One region of the Caballeronia sp. ATUFL_F1_KS4A genome, then DNA from elsewhere that is predicted to be linked to it. Evidence: predicted binding sites of a transcription regulator. Region 1 holds the regulator's gene; each other region holds the start of a gene.

Region 1 (6,241 bases):
ACTGCGCAAGAGACGCGCGTCGAAAAGACGGCGGACTCGGCCCGCTACGCCATGCGTCAGCAAACGAAGCGCGCGGAAGCCGCCGTCGAGCCGAAGGTCCAAACGCCCGACTGGGCACGCGAAGCCGCGCAAATCGCCGCGCGCCGCGCCGCGCAGAAGATCAACGCGAGCGCGCCGCACGCCGAAGCAGCCGAGGCGAACGCCGCGCCGGCATCGAAGGAACACGCATTCGATGGCTTGCCCGCGAACGCGGCGGCCGTCGTCACCGAAGCGATCCGCACGCGCATGGAGCAGGTCGTCAACGAAACGGTGATGAACGAGCTTTCGTCGATGCGCTCGATGATGGAAGAGCACTTCTCCGGTCTCATGTGGGGCGAGCGCCAGCGCCGCAACCCGACGGGCGGCGCGCTCACGAAGCGTTTGTTCGCCGCCGGTTTCTCGGCGCAGCTCGTCCGCATGATGGTGGACAACATGCCGGAACTCGAGAGCGTCGAAGGCGCGCTCGAGTGGGTGCAGCAGGTGCTCGAATCGAACATTCCGGTGATGGACAGCGAAGACGCGCTGATGGAACGCGGCGGCGTGTTCGCACTGATGGGCCCGACTGGCGTCGGCAAGACGACCACGACGGCCAAGCTTGCCGCGCGCTGCGTGATGCGCTTCGGCGCAAGCAAGGTCGCGCTGCTCACGACCGACAGCTACCGTATCGGCGCGCACGAGCAACTGCGCATTTTCGGCAAGATTCTCGGTGTGTCGGTTCACGCGGTGAAAGACGGCGCGGACCTGCAACTCGCGCTTTCGGAACTCCGCAACAAACATATCGTGCTGATCGACACGATCGGCATGAGCCAGCGCGATCGCATGGTCTCGGATCAGATCGCGATGCTGTGCGGCGCGGGTCATCCGGTGCAGCGCATCCTGCTGCTCAACGCGACGAGCCACGGCGACACGCTCAACGAAGTCGTGCAGGCCTACAAGAGCGCGGCGGACCAGCCGCCGCTCGCGGGCTGCATCCTGACCAAGCTCGACGAAGCGACGAATCTCGGCGGCGTGCTCGATACGGTCATCCGCTACAAGCTGCCGGTGCATTACGTGTCGACCGGTCAGAAAGTGCCGGAGAACCTGTACGTCGCGACCAAGCGGTTTCTCATCAAGAGCGCGTTCTGCATCCCGCGCGACAACTCGCCCTTCGTGCCGCAAGACGAAGAAACGCCTGCGCTGCTGTCCGCGTTGTCCGCGCGCGCCACGACCGAACTGCATGAGGTGCACTTTGGATAAGTTCGTGCTCGACCAGGCGGAAGGCCTGCGACGGCTCCTTACGCGCGCCGGTTCGCGCGTGGTGGCGATCGCGGGCGGACCGGCGGGCATCGGATGCACGTCGGCGGTGGTGAATCTCGGCGCGGCGCTTTCCATCCACGGCAAGGACGTGCTCGTGATCGACGAGCACCGCAACGCGGGATCGGTGAGCCGTCTCGTGGGCACCGAAGACGCGGGCGCGCTCGCCTCGGTGATGTCGGGCCGGCGCATGCTCGGCGATGCCGTCGAGCGCACGCCGTTCGGCTTCTCGCTGATGGCCGCGCCGCGCGACGAACGCATCGTTCACGATGCCGCGCAATGCCGCGCGCTGCTCGACGGTCCGGCGGACATCGTGCTGATCGATGCGCAACTCGATCGCCACGGCGCGCTGTCGACGCTCGCGGCGCAGGCGCATGACTTTCTTATTGTGACGCGGGTAGCCGCGTCGGCGATCACCGAGGCGTATGCGTGCATGAAACGACTGCACTACGCCCATGCGATCGGCCAGTTCCGCGTGCTCGTCAATCACGTGCAGAACCCGGCCGACGCGGCGGTCGCGTTCGACAACCTGTCGGGCGTCGCGAGCCGGTATCTGGCCGTGTCGCTCGTGCAGGCGGGATATGTGTCCGAGGATGCGCGCGTCGCTCGGGCGATGGAACTCTCACGCTGCGCAGTCGAAGCGTTCCCGGCCACGGCCGCGGCGCGCGACTACCGCGCAATCGCGGCGGAGCTCCTGCACTGGCCGATGCGCCCCGCGCCTTATATGCGCGATGCGGGCGGCCAGGCCGACGCGCGAAATCCGGTTAGCGACTCTGTACAGGGCGCGCGGGAGGCGTCGCATCGTGCGGCTGCGCTTCACGACTTTGCATTGAGCAGCACGGCGTCGATGTGATCAAGATAGGTGACCAAGATGTATAACGCCCAAGGCAAACTCTCACAGTCGGAAGTGCTGACGAAATACGCACCGCTCGTTCGACGGCTGGGGCTTCAACTCGTCGCCAAGATGCCGGCGAGCGTCGATCTCGACGATCTCATTCAGGCCGGCATGATCGGCCTGCTGGACGCGGCGAGCCGCTACAAGGAAGATCAGGGCGCGCAGTTCGAAACATATGCGAGCCAGCGCATCCGCGGCGCGATGCTGGATGAGCTCCGCGCGAACGACTGGCTGCCGCGCAGCATGCGCAAGACGTCGCGCGAAGTGGAATCGGCGGTGCACAAGGTCGAGCAGAACCTCGGCCGCGCGGCGAGCGAGCAGGAAATCGCCGAGCACATGAAGATGCCGCTCGACGAATATCAGTCGATGCTTCAGGACTTGCACGGCAGCCAGTTGATCTATTACGAAGACTTCGATCGCTCCGCCGACGACGAGCCGTTCCTCGACCGCTATTGCGTCGATCCTTCGGATCCGCTGTCCGCGCTGCTCGACGACAGCCTTCGCGGCGCGCTGATCGAAGCCATCGACAAGCTGCCCGAGCGCGAGAAGCTCCTGATGAGCCTCTATTACGAACGCGGCCTGAACCTGCGCGAAATCGGCGCGGTGATGGAAGTGAGCGAGTCGCGCGTGTGTCAGTTGCACAGCCAGGCGGTCGCGCGTCTGCGCACGAAGCTGCGCGAGCAGGCGTGGACGAGCGTCGAGGCCTGACGTTCCCTAGCTGATCTCGAAGTCCCGCGTCTCGGCGAAGACCGTTTTCCCTTCACCGAGACTTTTCGCGCGGTACATCGCGCGGTCGGCGGCGCGCAGCACGGCGGTCATGCCGGTTTGATGCGCGGACGCCGCGCTCGAAAGCAGGCATGCGCCGATGCTCGCCGATACCGACACCGGCCGCTCCTGCACCGACGTAATTTCGCCGAGCGCCGAATGGATGTTGTCGGCCACCGACAACACGGCGTCGCGGTCGCGCATCTGATGCGCGAGCACGACGAACTCGTCGCCGCCCAGACGCGCGATGGTGTCCGACTTGCGCATGCGCTTCGCGAGCGAGTCCGCGAAGGCTTGCAGCAGCAGATCCCCGACGGCGTGACCGTAGGTATCGTTCACTTCCTTGAAGCCGTCGAGATCGATCAGAAGGAGCGCGGTGGCGTGATCGCCATTGGCTTCGGGCGCGTTCATCGCGCGATCGACGACTCTTTCCAGCGCGTACCGGTTCGACAGACCCGTGAGCGGATCGGTCGATGCCTGACGCGCTAGATCGCGATTCGCGTTGCCGAGCCGATCGACGAGCACGCTCAGATACACCGATGCGCCGAGTACGCTCAGCGCGAGCCCGATCGCGGCGGGAAGATTCTCGTGCCACCACGGCTGCCAGACGGCCATCGCCGTGACGATGATGAGCGCCGTCGCGCACGATACGGCGAGCGTGCGCTTGCCGTATCGGCATCCCGAACCGATCAGAAACCAGAACATCACCCAGAGAAGCGGCAGCGCCGTTGCGCCGCCCGCGGCGAGCGCGAGCCCGAGGATCGTCTGATCGGCGATGGTCGTGACGGTCAGGCGCGCAACAGAAGGCGCGCTCATGCGGCTGACGATCAGAAGCGTGATCGCCCCATAAGACACATAGAGCGCGACGAGGCGCGTGGTCAGGAAGGCATCGTGTGAAGGGCGGAGCCACGCGAAAACGCCGTAAGCCAGAAGAACCACCGCTCCCATCCAGACCCGCAGCGTGGCCTGCTCGCGTTCCGGATTCCGGTGTTCGGACCATGCGAAGGCATAAGTCCGGCGTGCCGGTTGATGCGCCTGCTCCATACTGAACCCCTGGATGGTGATTTCTTTCTTTTATCTTGCTGCCAAGTACTGCGGCCCCGTCGCATGGCATCGGCTGAATGGAGTGGTATCGAGTTGCACCGAGCGAGCGATCCGCTATTTTGCAACGTTTTGCGAAGACGCTGTGTTTCGTGTAAGAACAGCTTAAGAACGTCCATTTCTCATTCACGGCGATGCGCGACGAATCCATTTCTTTGGCTGCCGAATGGCTGCCCGTTTGCAATAGCGAAGACGTACCGGAAGGCGGCGCGCGCGGATTCATCGTGGCCGATGAGCGGATCGTCGTGTGGCGGGACAGCATCGGCGCGGCGCATGCGTGGCGCGATTACTGTCCGCATCGGGGCGCGCAGTTGTCGCTCGGGCATGTGATGCGCGATCAGATCGTGTGTCCGTATCACGGCTGGAGTTACGACATCGAAGGACAGTGTTTGCGGATTCCGTCGAATCCTTCATTGCGTCCGTCGAAGCGCGCGTGCGCGACGACTTTCGTTTGCGAAGAGAAGTACGGCGTTATCTGGATGTGTTTCGGCGAGCCTGCGTATGCGCTCGATTTCTTTCCCGAAGCCGCGATTCCCGGTGGCCGGCGCATCAATCTCGCGCCGCAGACGGTGAGGTCGTCGGCGCCGCGCGTCGTCGAGAATTTTCTGGACATGGCGCATTTCTCGTTCGTGCATGCGGGGATTCTGGGCGAGGACACGCATACGGAAGTGCCCGATTACGAAGTCGTCGCGAGCGATGAAGGTCTGGAAGCGCGGCAATGCCGATACTGGCAACCGGCGGGAATGCCGGGGCAGGGCGGCGGCGCGATGATCGATTATGTGTATCGCGTGAAGCGGCCTTTGATCGCGAAGCTGACGAAGATGGCGTCGGGCGGGCAGGGCGCGCTGCATATCATGCTGGCGGCGTCGCCGGTGACGCAGACAGAGACGCGCGCGTGGCTCGTCTCGATTCACGAGGATGATTCGACGCATTCCGATCGCGAGCTATACGACTTCAATATGGAGATTTTGATGCAGGACACGCCGGTGGTGGAGTCGCAATGGCCGCAGCGCTTGCCGCTCGATCTCGATGCGGAGTTGCATCAGAAGTGCGATCGGATGGCGGTGGCTTATAGGAGGTGGTTGGCGGGGATGGGGTTTGGTTGGGGGACTACTTTCAAAGTCCACCTCGACCCATAGCCGACGTCGCTTTTCACGTTGTACATTGCGAACGTTGAACGTCAGCATGCAAGCGCGCTCAAGAATTCTTGCCTAGTGCGTGTAGCGCATTGAACGCGCGATTCAAACTTGGCGAGTGGTCTCGCGCGTTGTGCACGTTCCAATCCGAGCAAACGAATTTGCGCAGATGCAAGTTGTATCCAGCTCCCGGTTTATTCAAATCACTTCGCGATATTACCTCTTCTCGGAACATCCGATTCTTCGACTTACTAACGAGAGAAAGTAACAGACGTTTAGGGTCCCCCTCTTGATCTGTGATCATCGGCAACTTGTTCTTCGGAATATGGAAATACTGTGCAAACCCCGTGCGGTCCGCCAAGACCCAACTCTCGGCTTCGGATACCGCGAGTCGAAGCACGAAGTGGGCAGGCACGTCTGCGTCGATCCAGTCGGCCAAGAGAGCAAGCGCACATTGCCCGTCAGTATCGGCAATACACAAGACCGGTTGAACGTGTCGAGCTTGCTCCATATAGCGCTCTAAGTACGGGATCAGTTTAGTAACGCCTCGCGTGTTGATCGAAGGACTTGCTAAAGACCATGTCGGTAATGCCATCTCTACGAGTTTTTCACCAAGCACACAACTTAGCGAATCTTCGCCAACTACTAATATACGACTCATTCCCAAAGACCCAATTGATCGACGCGCTGAGGGCGAGTTTTTGGCAGCATGACTTCCGCTGGGGTGAGCCCGTGTTGGGTCTGTGCTTCCTCTTCCTCATTTGGCGGGCGGATCGATGACCCATTGGCCCCAGGCTCGATAAGTAATATCTGCGAATCGCCCGAAACGCCCTGCAACAGTGTTTGGCTGTGGGTACTCACAAGGACTTGGCGAGACGAACGGCGTTTTTTTCTGTCTCTCAAAACCCGATCGATCAAAAGCGGAAGATGTTCGACGATCCCGTCGTTCAAAGACAACTCCGGTTCCTCGAGTAGGAGCAGTCCCTCACCCTCCTGTAAAGCCCATAGCAAT
Region 2 (6,241 bases), on a different contig from region 1:
CGCGCAGATCGCGGCGGCCGCGGCCGCATCCGGCTCCGCGCTCGCGCGATACGCGGCGAGCTGATCCGACAGCACGTCCTTCGTCGCGAGGAACGTGTCGATCATGTCGCGGCGCAGGACGAGTTCGTTGTTGCGCGCGCGGTCCAGCAGCGATTCGAGGATGTGCGTCGTTTCGGTGAGCGCGGTGAAACCGAACGTCGCCGCGCCGCCCTTGATCGAGTGCGCCGCGCGGAAGATCGCCGCGAGGTCTTCCGGATCGGGATTCGCGATGTCCAGAACGAGCAGCAGTTGCTCCATCTGCGCGAGCAGTTCGTCTGCTTCGTCGAAGAAGGTCTGGTAGAACTGGGTAATGTCGAGTGTCATGCTTGAGTCACCATCGGCGCGTGCGTGCGCGAGTTGTCTTGTGCGTTCGCTTTAGTGCTGCGTTTCTTCGGAGAGCGCGGCGACCAGTTCCGTCAGCAGGTCCGGATCGAGCGGCTTCTCGATCCAGCCTGTCGCGCCCGCCGAGCGCGCCGCGTCCTTGAACGGCTCGCCGCCTTCGGTCGTCAGCACGAGAATCGGCGTCGCCTTGTATGCGGGATTTCCGCGCAGCGCCACGATCAGATCGAGCCCGCTTCTGCCCGGCATGTGCTGATCGGTCAGAACCAGATCGAAGCGCTCCGCGAGCGCCCACTCCAGCCCCTCGTCGCCGTCCGACGCAACGGTCACTTGGTAACCCGCCGCCGCCAGCGTCGCCGAGAGGATTTGCCGCATGGCGGCTGAATCGTCGATTGCCAGAATGTGTTTGATCATGTTTGTCTCTTGCCGGGATGACGGTCGAAACGTGTCGACACTTGAGCGTCTTTTTCGAGGTTTTTGCTCACTTCGCCACGGGTCTCACCGCGACGCCGGGAATGAGCTGGCCGAGCGCCGACGACGGATTGCCGTTCGCGTCCGTGCCGTTGTCGAGCGTCGCGCCGCGTGAGCCGTCGTCGCGCAGCATCGACAGCTCCGTCTTGCGATTGAGCACGATCACGCTGATGCGCCGGTTCTCCGGATCGAGCGGATCTTTCTTGTTCAGGTTTTGCGTCGATGCGAGTCCGAGCACGCGCATCACCTTTCCTTCGTCCATGCCGCCCGCGACCAGCTCGCGCCGCGACGCGTTCGCGCGGTCCGCGGACAGCTCCCAGTTGCTGTAGCCCTTGTCGCCGCCCGCGTACTTCACGGCGTCTGTGTGTCCCTGCACGACGATGTGATTCGGCACGTCGTTGAGCGAGCGGCCGATCTCGCGCAGGATGTCGCGCATGTACGGCTGCACGGCGTCGCTGGAGAGCGCGAACATCGGGCGCTTCTGGGTATCGACGATTTCGATGCGCAAGCCCTGTTGCGTCGATTCGATGCGGATCTGCTGCTTGAACTGGCGCAGCGTCGGATTGGCCTCGATCGCGGCCATGAGCTTCACCTGAAGATCGTGCAGGCGCACCTGCTCGCGCCGTTCGAGCTCGCCCTGCGCGGACTTGAGCAGTTCTTCGTCGGTGTCGGACGAGGCGCGCTGCGCGAGCTGCGTGGCGCCATCGGTCTTGCGCGCGGCGCCTGCGTCGGTGCTGGAAATGTCGCGGCCGCCGCCCATGATGATGCTGTTGTCCATGCCGACGGTCTTGCCGCCGACCATCGCGGCCTTGAGCGGCATCTGAAAATATTCGGCGATGCCGCGCCGCTGCACCGGCGACGTCGACGAAAGCAGCCACATCAGCAGGAAGAACGCCATCATCGCGGTCATGAAGTCCGCGTAGGCGAGTTTCCACGCGCCGCCGTGATGGCCTTTCTTGCCCGCGACGACGCGCTTGATGAATATCGGGCGATCGGTATCGTTGCTCATCGCTGTGTCTCGACTATGGCGGAAGTCACTTCGACTTGACCTTGCGCACGTGTTCTTCCAGCTCGGAGAACGACGGGCGCTCCGTCGAGAACAGCACCTTGCGGCCGAATTCCACCGCGATCGCGGGGGCGTAGCCATTCAGGCTCGCGAGGATCGTCACCTTGATGCACTGGAACATCTTGGTCTGCTCCGCGACGCGCTGTTCCGCGACGTTCGCGAGCGGTCCGATGAAGCCGTACGAAAGCAGAATGCCGAGGAAGGTGCCGACGAGTGCCTGCGCGATCATCTCGCCGAGAATCGCGGGCGGCTGATCGGCGGAGGCCATCGTGTGCACGACGCCCATCACCGCCGCGACGATGCCGAACGCGGGCATCGCGTCGCCGACCTTGGTGAGCGCGTGCGCCGGCGCTTCGCCTTCGACGTGATGCGTCTCGATTTCCTCGTCCATGAGGCTTTCGATCTCGAACGCGTTCATGTTGCCGCTCACCATGAGGCGCAGGTAATCCGTGAGGAATTCGACGATGTGATGGTCCGCGAGAATCTTCGGGTACTGGCTGAACACCGGGCTCTTCGCCGGATCTTCGATATCCGCTTCGAGCGCGAGCGTGCCTTCCTTGCGCGCTTTCGCGAGCAGCACGTAGAGCAGGCCCATCAGCTCCATGTACATGCTCTTGTCGTACTTCGCGCCCTTGAAGAGCGTCGGCAGCACCTGAATCGTCGCCTTGATGGTCTTGACGTTGTTGCCGAGGATGAACGCGCCGACGCCCGCGCCCGCGATCATCAGAATTTCGACCGGCTGCATGAGCGCGCCAAGGTGGCCGCCTTCGATGGCATAGCCGCCGAAGACGGACAGCAATGTCACGAGCGATCCAATGAAAATCAGCACAGTCGAGTCCTCACGTTTGATGCGGTAAGACCGCCGTTAAGTGGTTTACGGCACTCGACCGGAAAACTTTGGGGCACGGTCAAACCGCCGTACGTTCCGTGCGGTTTGCCGCGCGGCCTTCTCGCTGTTTCGCAAAATCTGCGTCTCAATCGCTGAAATCTCGAACTTTTCCTAACGGCGAAACAAAATTTTCCCGTTCGACACGAAACATCACATTTCCTGCCGATAATACGAACGCGCGTTCAGTTTTGTTGGAGACGCGAAGTCGTGAAATCGGAGAGAACGATGACAAGAGCAATGAAACAGGCCAGCGCGCTCGCGCTGACAGTGACCGCGAGTTCATTCGCGCATGCGGGTTTCGACTGCAGCGGTTCGCGCGGCGGCTGGCGTATGCAGACATCGGATAGCTGGACCGGCTCCGACAAACTTGCCCACGTGGCCGCGTCCGCGCCGTTCGGCGCGCTCGGCGCCTATTTGACGCGCGGCTCGGACCATCCGGTCGTCTACGGCACGTTGATCGGCACTGCGCCGGGCTTGGTGAAGGAAATCGTCGACGGAACCTGCCGCACGGACGGCTTCTCCTACAAGGATCTGGCCGCCGACGCGCTCGGTGCGTGGATCGGCGCATCGGTGACGCATTGGGCGATCATGTATCAGCGCACGCCGCACGGGATGACCGTCGGGCTTTCGTACCACGATCGCTTTTAGACGGACGCGGGCGCGCGGATCAGGCGGCGATCCGCCCCGCTTCGCGGTCCGCGCCCGCCTTGCGCGTCTTGCCCGCGCGCGATGGCGGCTGGCAGAGGCCGCACACGTAACCGGCGCGCAGTTCGTACGCATGTGCGACGAAACGTCCGCGGCAGCGCGTGCAGACGTTGGTCTGGAGCATGCCGGATTCGAAGTAGCGCACGAGCGTCCACGCGCGCGTGAGCGACAGCACGGGTTCGTCGCCGTACAGCGCCGCGTGTTCGAGATAGAGGCGGTAGCTTTTCACGATCGCGTGAATCGTCGGCTGGCTCTTGTCGTTGGCCGCCATGAAGCGATAAATGCCGTGAAACAGCGACGAATGGATGTTCGGCTGCCACGTCATGAACCAGTCCGTCGAGAACGGCAGCATGCCCTTGGGCGGCGACACGCCTTTCAGTTCCTTATAGAGCTTGATGAGACGGTCGCGCGACAGGCTCGTTTCCGCTTCGAGCAGTTGCAGGCGCGCGCCGAGCTCGATCAGCTCGATCGCCAAAGTGATTTCGCGGACCTCCGCGACCACGCTTTTCGTCGCCATCGGGCTTCGCGCGCGGCGTCAGCCGATCTGCTCGACGGGACTGTCCGCCAGCACAATCGCCGCGTGGGCGTGCGCGAGCGCCGCGCTGCGGTCCTTGTCGGCGAGCGACGAAAGGATCGCGTGGTCATCGAAACGAAAGCGGCACAGCAAATGGCTCGACGACGCCACTTTCACTGCCTGCGCGAGCGTCAGCGAAGCCAGAACTTGCGCAACCTGCTCCGAAAGGCCCAGGCGATACATCGCCGAGATGCGGTCTTCCTGAAGAAGCCGCTGAGCGAGGAGCAAGTACGACAGGTTCACCTCGCGGATTTCCGCGAGCGTACTCGTAGTGCTGGTCGTCATCTTTTTCCCCGAATCGAAACGTGGCTGGTCAGGCCCGGCGGGAACGTTTGCTCGAATTCGCAAAGAAACGCGAATGCGGCCCCGCGCGTGTTGTCTGTTGTCGATTCGATTGTCGCCGATGCCCGCGGCCGCGCCTGTCGGACAAAGCATCCGACGCTGCGACGGAGTTTCGCGAAGAATCGTGTAGGAAAATTTCTTACAAGCCGGCCGCTTCGATGCCGCTCGGCAGACATGCGTTATCGGCACGTATTCGTCTGACTTAATAGCCGCGCCCCGTTTTTTTAAGACGGGCGCGCGCTGTCGCGCCTTTCAGGCCGCAGGACCGTGAATTGCTGATTCATGCCGCCCGGCGCGTCCGACGCTTCAAATCCGCCCTCATCGCCGCCATCGATGCAATTTCTGACTTCGTAACAGCACATGTATCGCGCTGTAACAACGATAAGCGATTGAAAAATGAAGTGAAATGCCGGTCTCGATCCCGATAATGATCGGTAAGGGATAACCCGGTCGCGATGTTTTTTCATCTCCGGGCCTGTCTCGGGCGGCGTCCAACCACACGCGGCCCGCCCGAATGGCATGCGTTGAGCGCTCGACCGGAGCGTGACTGCAATGCCTTACCTACATGGAGAGTCACGTTATGCGAATCGCACAAATTGCACCGTTGCACGAAGCAGTTCCTCCGAAGTTTTACGGCGGCACTGAGCGCGTCGTGTCTTATCTGACGGATGCGCTCGTCGAACTCGGCCACGATGTAACGTTGTTTGCCAGCGGCGATTCGCAAACCAAGGCGACGCTCGAACCCGTGTGGCCGCGTGCGTTGCGTCTCGATCCGACCGTGCGCGACGCGCTCGCGCCGCACATGCTGCTGCTCGAAACCGTCCGCCAGCGCGCGCACGAGTTCGACGTGCTGCACTTCCACCTCGATTACATGCCGTTCCCGCTGTTCACGCAGATGGACACGCCGTTCGTGACGACGCTGCACGGCCGGCTCGATCTGCCGGAACTGCAGCCGATCTTCAACACGTTCACGAAGGCGAACGTCATTTCGATCTCGGACAATCAGCGCGGGCCGCTGCCGCAGGCGAACTGGCTGAACACCGTTTATCACGGTCTGCCGAGCCAGTTGCTGACGCCGCAGCCCCACAAGCAGCCGGAATATCTGGCGTTCCTGGGCCGCATCTGCCCGGAAAAGCGCGCCGATCTCGCAATCAAGATCGCGGCCCAGAGCGGTCTGCCGCTGAAGATCGCCGCCAAGGTGGACAAGGTCGACCAGGAATACTTCAAGTCGACGATCGAACCGCTGCTTTCACAGGCGCACGTCGAGTTCATCGGCGAGATCAATGAAGCGCAGAAGCCGGAATTTCTGTCGGGCGCGAAGGCGCTACTCTTCCCGATCGATTGGAACGAGCCGTTCGGCCTCGTGATGATCGAGGCGATGGCCTGCGGCACGCCGGTGATCGCGTTCAATCGCGGTTCGGTGCCGGAAGTGATCGACCACGGCGTGACGGGCTTCATCTGCGAGGACGTGCAAGGCGCGGTCGGCGCGCTGCAACGTCTCGACGAGCTGTCGCGCACGGAAATCCGCGCGCAGTTCGAGCGCCGCTTCAGCGCGCAGACGATGGCGCAGAACTACGTCGAAAGCTACACGGCGATGCTTCAGGCCGCGAAGCGCCCGGTGTTGCGTCAGGTCGCGGTGGGCTGATTGCCTTCCTGACCAGATTTGCTGGAACTGCCGCCCGCTTGCCGGGCGGCATTTTTTTGCGCGCTTGTTAAGACATTCGCTAAGGAATGATCCGAAGTTTCGGTGCAATGCCCGTGAATTGAGAGCCGATCGACCATTTTTGACAGTTCGCCAAAGACACCGCGCTTAAAC
Region 3 (6,241 bases), on a different contig from region 1:
GCGCCCGGCGGCATCTGCTTCACTTGCGCCTGTTCGACGGCCACTGTTTGCGCGATCGCGGTCTGGATGTTCGCGGTGGGCTGCAGAAAGAGCTTGATGATCGCGATGCCTTGCAGCGATTGCGACTCGATGTGCTCGATATTGTTCACCGTGGTCGTGAGGCTGCGCTCGTTGACCGACGTGATGCGATTGGCCATGTCCTGCGCGGAAAGGCCTGTGTAGTTCCAGATGATGCTGACAACCGGAATGTCGATTTCGGGAAGCACGTCCACAGGCGTCGTCATGAGGACGAACGGCGTCGCCAGCAGGATCATGATGGCCATCACGATGAACGTGTATGGCCGCTTAAGCGCAACGTTGACTATCCACATTGAGTCGTTCGGAAGAAGCTGGGAGAGGGCGCTGCGAATGAGGCGAATGCAACGCGCGGGACGCAATGACGGAGCGGGGCGTGCGGTTCGCCATCAGTGTCGTTATGGTAGTGGCCGGGTGCCAACGACAATATGACGTGAATATGGCGCCGATGTCAGATAAGGCGGTTTGAAAGCAAGCTTGCGAAAGCCCATGGTAGGGCGGAGCATTCGCATCGGACAGCGGGGAATAGCGAAGCGCGAGCGCGGGTTACGCGCTTCGAAGGGACGCGAGCGAGACGGCGCGGAAGGCCGCGCGTGTCTCGTTCGATGAGCGTGCGTTACTGCGGGGTTTGACCGAGCGGCGTCGTCGACATCGTGCGTCCCGAAGACGACGAACCGTCGCTGGACGAGCCATATGCGCTTTGCGCGCTGACCTTGGCTTCGGCTGCCTGTATGTCGTTCGGATAGAACGCATCGCGCTCGGACGGGTTATAGCCGGCTTGTTCGACGCGTTGCAGATCCGCTTTCACCTGTGCGCGCGTGAGACCTTCGGATTGTGCGAGCGCGGCGAGCGGCGCGGCAGCAAGGGCAATTACAGCGATGCGTGTGACTAGTTTCATGGCGCACTCCTCATGCGGGTAAAGATGAACGGGACATGCGGTTGCGCGATATGCAGCGTCGGCACGCTCGCTACAGCCACCACTGAATTCTATTTGTCGTACCGTGACGAGATGCTGGCGATGAGATGACGCTTTGGTCAGATTGGGGCTGTCTGTGAATGCGCGCAGCCGGTGATAGACTCGCCCGCGAGACGCGCCTTGTAAGCTACCTGAACAACATCGTTCGCGGATGTTGTCCCCGATATCCCATCAGGACTCGATAAATTGCCGTTCAATCTGCCGACCACGGCCACCGCGCCGTTTTGCCCATCGGAAGTCAAAGGCTCCGTCGCCGTTTCGCCGGGCGCGCCGCTATGGAAGAAGCTTCTGCAATTCGCGGGGCCGGGCCTGCTCATTCCATCGGCTATATGGACCCGGGCAACTGGGCGACGGATATCGAAGCCGGCTCACGCTACGGCTATAGCCTGCTCTTTGTCGTCGTGTTGTCGAGTCTTGCGGCGATGGTGCTGCAATGTCTTTCGATGCGCCTTGGCATCGTCACGGGAAAGGATCTCGCGCAGCTATCGCGTGAGCGTTACGCGAAACCGGTCGCGAGCGTGCAATGGATGCTCGCGGAGTTATCGATCATCGCGTGCGATCTCGCGGAAGTGCTCGGCGGCGCACTCGCGTTTCATTTGCTGTTCGGCGTTTCGCTGATGTGGGGCGTGGTGCTCACCGCATTCGATACGCTCATCGTGCTGGGCCTGAAAGGCAAGAACTTTCGCGATCTCGAAGCCATCATGCTCGGGCTCATCGCGACGATCGGCGTCGGTTATATCGTCGAGCTCGTGCTCGTCAAACCGCATTGGCCTTCGGTTGCTGCCGGGCTCGTACCATCGATTCACGCGTTGAGCGATCGCGAGCCGCTTTATCTCGCGATAGGCATTCTCGGCGCGACCGTGATGCCGCATAACCTGTATCTGCATTCCTCGATCGTGCAGACCCGCGTGGTGAATCGCGATGCGAAGAGCCTTGCATCGGCGATCAATCTTTCGCGGCTCGATACGATCGTGTCGCTCGTTCTCGCGCTGCTGATCAATGCGGCGATCCTGATTCTCGCGGCATCGGCATTTCACGCGACGGGACACACGCAAGTGACCGAGATCGAAGATGCGTACAAGCTGCTTGCGCCTATCGTGGGAACCGGGCTTGCGGCGATTCTCTTCGCGGTGACGCTCTTTGCATCGGGCCAGAGTTCGACGTTCACCGGGACCATTGCAGGGCAGGTCATCATGGAAGGGTTCCTGCAACTGAAAATCCCGTGCTATCAGCGCCGATTCATCACGCGGGCGCTTGCGCTCGTGCCAGCGTTGATCGGCGTGTACGTGATGGGCAACGGCGCGGTCGGCAAGCTGCTCGTCGCGAGTCAGGTCGTGCTGAGCCTGCAACTGCCGTTCGCGCTTTATCCGCTGATCCGGATGACGAGCGATCGCGGCCTCATGGGAGCGTTCTCGAACAAACCGTTCATGAAGCTCGTCGCGTGGGCGCTGTTCGTGGTCATCAGCGCGGCGAACGTCTGGCTCGTGGTGCAGACGGTCGCGGAGTGGCTCGGCTGAAATGAAAAAGCGCCATGCACGATTCGATGTGCATGGCGCTTCGTCAAGCCGCGAGCGTTGTCTACTTTACCACCGCCGCCGGCGCATCCGACTTGACCGAGACCGGCGCGGGAAGCGCCGCTTCGACAGGCCGCGTTTCATCGACCGTGGTTCTGCCGCCATCGCGGAAGAACGCCTGTTCCGCGGCCTTGTTCAGCACGAGAATACTGATCCGCCGATTCGTCGGCTCGTCGACGACATCCTTGTTGAGCGGCAGCACGTCGGACAGTCCGCGCACTTGCAGCACCTTGCTTTCCTTCATGCCGCCCGCGACGAGCGCGCGCCGCGCGGCATTCGCCCGTTCGCTCGAAAGCTCCCAGTTCGAATAGCCCGCCTGACCGCCGGAATAGGGCACCGCATCCGTATGCCCCGCGATCGACACGCGGTTATCGACATCGTTCAGCGATGCGCCGATGTTCGTCAGAATCGTCGTCACATAGCTTTCGAGTCTCGAACTGCCCGATGCGAACATCGGCCGCTTGAGCGAATCGACGATCTCGATACGCAAGCCTTCACTCGTGATCGCGATGCGAATCTGATCCTTGTACGCGCGCAGCGCAGGCGTCTGCTCGATGAGCGCCATCAGCTTCTGCTTGAGTTGCTGCAGCTTGCGCAAGTCGTCCATTGCAACGGCAGCGCGCGCGATCGATTGCGGCACCGGTTGCGTCTGGGTCTTGTTGCCTTCACCCGGACGCGTGCTCGACAGATCCCTGCCGCCGCCCGCGATGACGCTCGTATGCGCCGACGCGCCGCCATCGTTGCCGAACAATGCGGAAAGCGGCGTATTGAAGTATTGCTCGATGCCTTCCTTGTCGTACTTCGATGTCGATCCGAGCAGCCACATCAACAGAAAGAACGCCATCATCGCGGTGACGAAGTCGGCGTAGGCGATCTTCCATGCGCCGCCATGATGGCCGTGTCCGTGCGCCTTCTTCTTGCGCTTGACGACGACAGTCGGCGCAAGCACGGACTGCAGCGGATCGCGTGACGGTTTCTCAGCCATGTGCGTTGGTCCTTTGCGTACCCGATGTCATCACGAAGCCGCCTTCGGCATCTTGGTGGCACGAACCGCGTCGTCGAGTTCCTTGAAGCTCGGACGATCGGCGGTGAAGAGCACCTTGCGGCCGAACTCGACCGCGATCGTCGGCGCATAACCGTTCATCGATGCGAGCAGCACGGACTTCACGCACTGGAACGGCTTCGCTTCGGCCGCGCCCTTCGCGTTGAGCAGGTCCGCGAGCGGGCCGATGAAGCCGTACGCCAGCAGAATGCCGAGGAACGTGCCGACGAGCGCACCCGCGATCATCTCGCCGAGCACGGCGGGCGCGGCGCCGACCGAGCCCATCGTGTGCACGACGCCCATCACCGCGGCGACGATACCGAACGCAGGCAGGCCATCGGCCATTTTCTGAATGGCGTTCGCGGCGATCGAGCTTTCGGTGTGGTGCGTGTCGAGCTCTTCGTCCATCAGATCCTGCATTTCGAGCGCGTTGACATTGCCCGCCGACATCATGCGCAGATAGTCGACGATGAAGTCGAGCAGATGATGATCGGCCATGACGTGCTCGTACTTCTGAAAGACCGGGCTGGACTCGGGCGCATCGACATCGGCTTCGAGCGCCATCATGCCTTCCTTGCGCGCCTTCTGAAGCAGTTCGTAGAGCAATGCGATCAGCGCGAGATATTTCTCTTTCGTGTAGCCGCCGCCCTTGAACGCCTTCGGAATCGATTGCAACGTTTTCTTGAGCGTCGCGGTCGGATTCGACACGACGAACGCGCCGATCGCCGCGCCGAAAATGCACAGCAGCTCGAACGGTTGCACGAGGGCCGCGAGGTGGCCGCCGACGCCGACGAAGCTTCCGATCACCGAGCCGATGACCAACAACCATCCGATGATGACAAACATGATTTCTCCGCAAAAGTCCGGGCGCCGCGGGCCGTGCGTGCTCGGGATTGAGACGCGCACGGCTCGCGACGCATTGTTCGCTTGTTGTTGGACTTATCGGCGCGAAAGTGCCGGAGATTTAGGGTGTCGCGCGCAAGTTTTTCTTCGCAATGTTTGCGGCGTAAATGTTACGTTCGTGGCGCCGCTTACTTCGCAGGTAATGGATCGCGTGATCATGTTTCGTCTAACATCGGTTGCATGAACTCGACCCTCGTACATCCGGCCGTTCGATCGGACGTCGGCGCGCTATTGCGCGAATGGCGTCAGCGCAGGCGCATGAGCCAGCTCGATCTCGCAGGCGTTGCGGACGTGTCCACGCGTCACCTGAGCTTCGTCGAATCGGGCCGCTCGCTGCCGAGCCGGGACATGCTGATGCGCCTCGCCGAGCAACTGGACGTGCCGCTGCGCGAGCGCAACACGCTGCTCGTCGCGGCCGGTTATGCGCCGGTTTATCGCGAGCGCGCGCTGGCCGATCCGCAACTTTCCGCTGCCAGGCGTGCTGTCGATCTCGTGCTCAAAGGGCATGAGCCGTATCCCGCGCTCGCGGTCGATCGTCACTGGACGATGATCGCGGCCAACGCGGCTTTCGCGCCGCTCGTCGCATCGGCGGATGCGCAATTGCTCGTGCCGCCCGTCAACGTGCTGCGGCTGTCGATGCATCCGCAAGGTCTCGCCGATGCCATCGACAACTGGCACGAGTGGCGCGCGCATCTGCTCGCGCGCCTGCGCCGGCAAATCGACGTGTCCGGCGATGCGACGCTCGTCGCGCTCTTGGCCGAACTGGAGGCGTATCCCGCGCCGCGTCACGCGACCCACGAGCCGCGCGGCGAGACCGATCCCGTCGTCGTGCCCTTGCGTTTGCGCACGCAGCACGGCGTGCTGTCGTTCTTGAGCACGACGACGGTTTTCGGCACGCCCGTCGACATCACGTTGTCGGAGCTTGCGATCGAAGCCTTCTTTCCCGCCGACAATTCGACCGCCGCCATCCTTCGCGAACTCGCCGACGCAAGACGTTGAGCTTGCGTCGCGCCGCGCATGCTTACAGAATTGAACCTAGTCGACATGCGCGGATCAATGAGAAAGCAGGCTGCGCGCCGCATGGCGCGCAGCCTGTGTCAGCTTTTGTCCAACCAACGCGGAAGGCAGCGATGATTCAAACATTCGAACAAGTGATCGGCGGGCAAACGATGCAGTTTTGCGCCAGCATCGCGGAGGGCGGCGGGCCGCTGCGCGTCATCATCAGCCGTGCGGATTCGGCGGAATCGCTCGTGATCGTCGAAGCGGACGGCATCATCGGCGCGATCAAGGCCGAAGTGGGAGCGCCCGATACGCTCGTCGCCGATGCCGTTCGCAAGGCGCAGCAGGAAGCGCTCATCGAGCGTGCGCTGGAAACCGGCGCGGTGCAGACCACTAGCCTGTAACGCTCTTCGTCCACGAGCATCAGTAAGAATGCCCGCGCCGCTTTCAAGGCCGCGCGGGCATTGCTTTATGCGCGCGATGGCCGCCCGGCGTTCTACATGCGCGGTTCGCCGTTTTTCGGATCGGCGGGCACCATCGGCGTCGCGGAATCCGGGCCGTCAGGCATGTCCGGATCTTCGGGGTTCGGCGCGGCGTCGGGATCGAGCAGCTTGTCCGGGTCCGGTTCGAGCGGCTCCTCGGGGGAGCGGGGCATTGTCGACATGGTGTTGT

Evidence for each region. Region 1 encodes FliA, which starts transcription of late flagellar genes. Its sites were predicted from a motif close to CTAAAGTTTNNNNNNNNNNNGCCGNTA; they were not measured.
Region 2: motA (flagellar motor stator protein MotA) is a predicted target of FliA. The motif match lies at 2,790-2,816, and genes of this name have one in related genera.
Region 3: motA (flagellar motor stator protein MotA) is a predicted target of FliA. The motif match lies at 4,608-4,634, and genes of this name have one in related genera.

Annotation. Positions count from the first base shown of each region.
Region 1 is NZ_JALQEB010000019.1:29,439-35,679, reverse strand. Features, by position in the region: gene flhF (flagellar biosynthesis GTPase FlhF) at 1-1,275, shown strand, start outside; gene NCS03_RS13785 (MinD/ParA family ATP-binding protein) at 1,268-2,185, shown strand; gene NCS03_RS13780 (RNA polymerase sigma factor FliA) at 2,204-2,935, shown strand; gene NCS03_RS13775 (GGDEF domain-containing protein) at 2,942-4,036, opposite strand; gene NCS03_RS13770 (Rieske 2Fe-2S domain-containing protein) at 4,249-5,232, shown strand; gene NCS03_RS13765 (AAA family ATPase) at 5,887-6,241, opposite strand, start outside.
Region 2 is NZ_JALQEB010000001.1:253,250-259,490, reverse strand. Features, by position in the region: gene cheA (chemotaxis protein CheA) at 1-363, opposite strand, end outside; gene NCS03_RS01180 (response regulator) at 415-792, opposite strand; gene motB (flagellar motor protein MotB) at 860-1,858, opposite strand; gene motA (flagellar motor stator protein MotA) at 1,884-2,744, opposite strand; gene NCS03_RS01165 (YfiM family lipoprotein) at 3,042-3,452, shown strand; gene flhC (flagellar transcriptional regulator FlhC) at 3,472-4,026, opposite strand; gene flhD (flagellar transcriptional regulator FlhD) at 4,045-4,368, opposite strand; gene NCS03_RS01150 (glycosyltransferase family 4 protein) at 5,006-6,070, shown strand.
Region 3 is NZ_JALQEB010000029.1:277,203-283,443, forward strand. Features, by position in the region: gene NCS03_RS16475 (efflux RND transporter permease subunit) at 1-371, opposite strand, end outside; gene NCS03_RS16480 (DUF4148 domain-containing protein) at 692-973, opposite strand; partial or broken gene NCS03_RS16485 (Nramp family divalent metal transporter) at 1,238-2,568, shown strand; gene motB (flagellar motor protein MotB) at 2,630-3,610, opposite strand; gene motA (flagellar motor stator protein MotA) at 3,641-4,513, opposite strand; gene NCS03_RS16500 (helix-turn-helix domain-containing protein) at 4,751-5,569, shown strand; gene NCS03_RS16505 (hypothetical protein) at 5,701-5,973, shown strand; gene NCS03_RS16510 (hypothetical protein) at 6,066-6,233, opposite strand.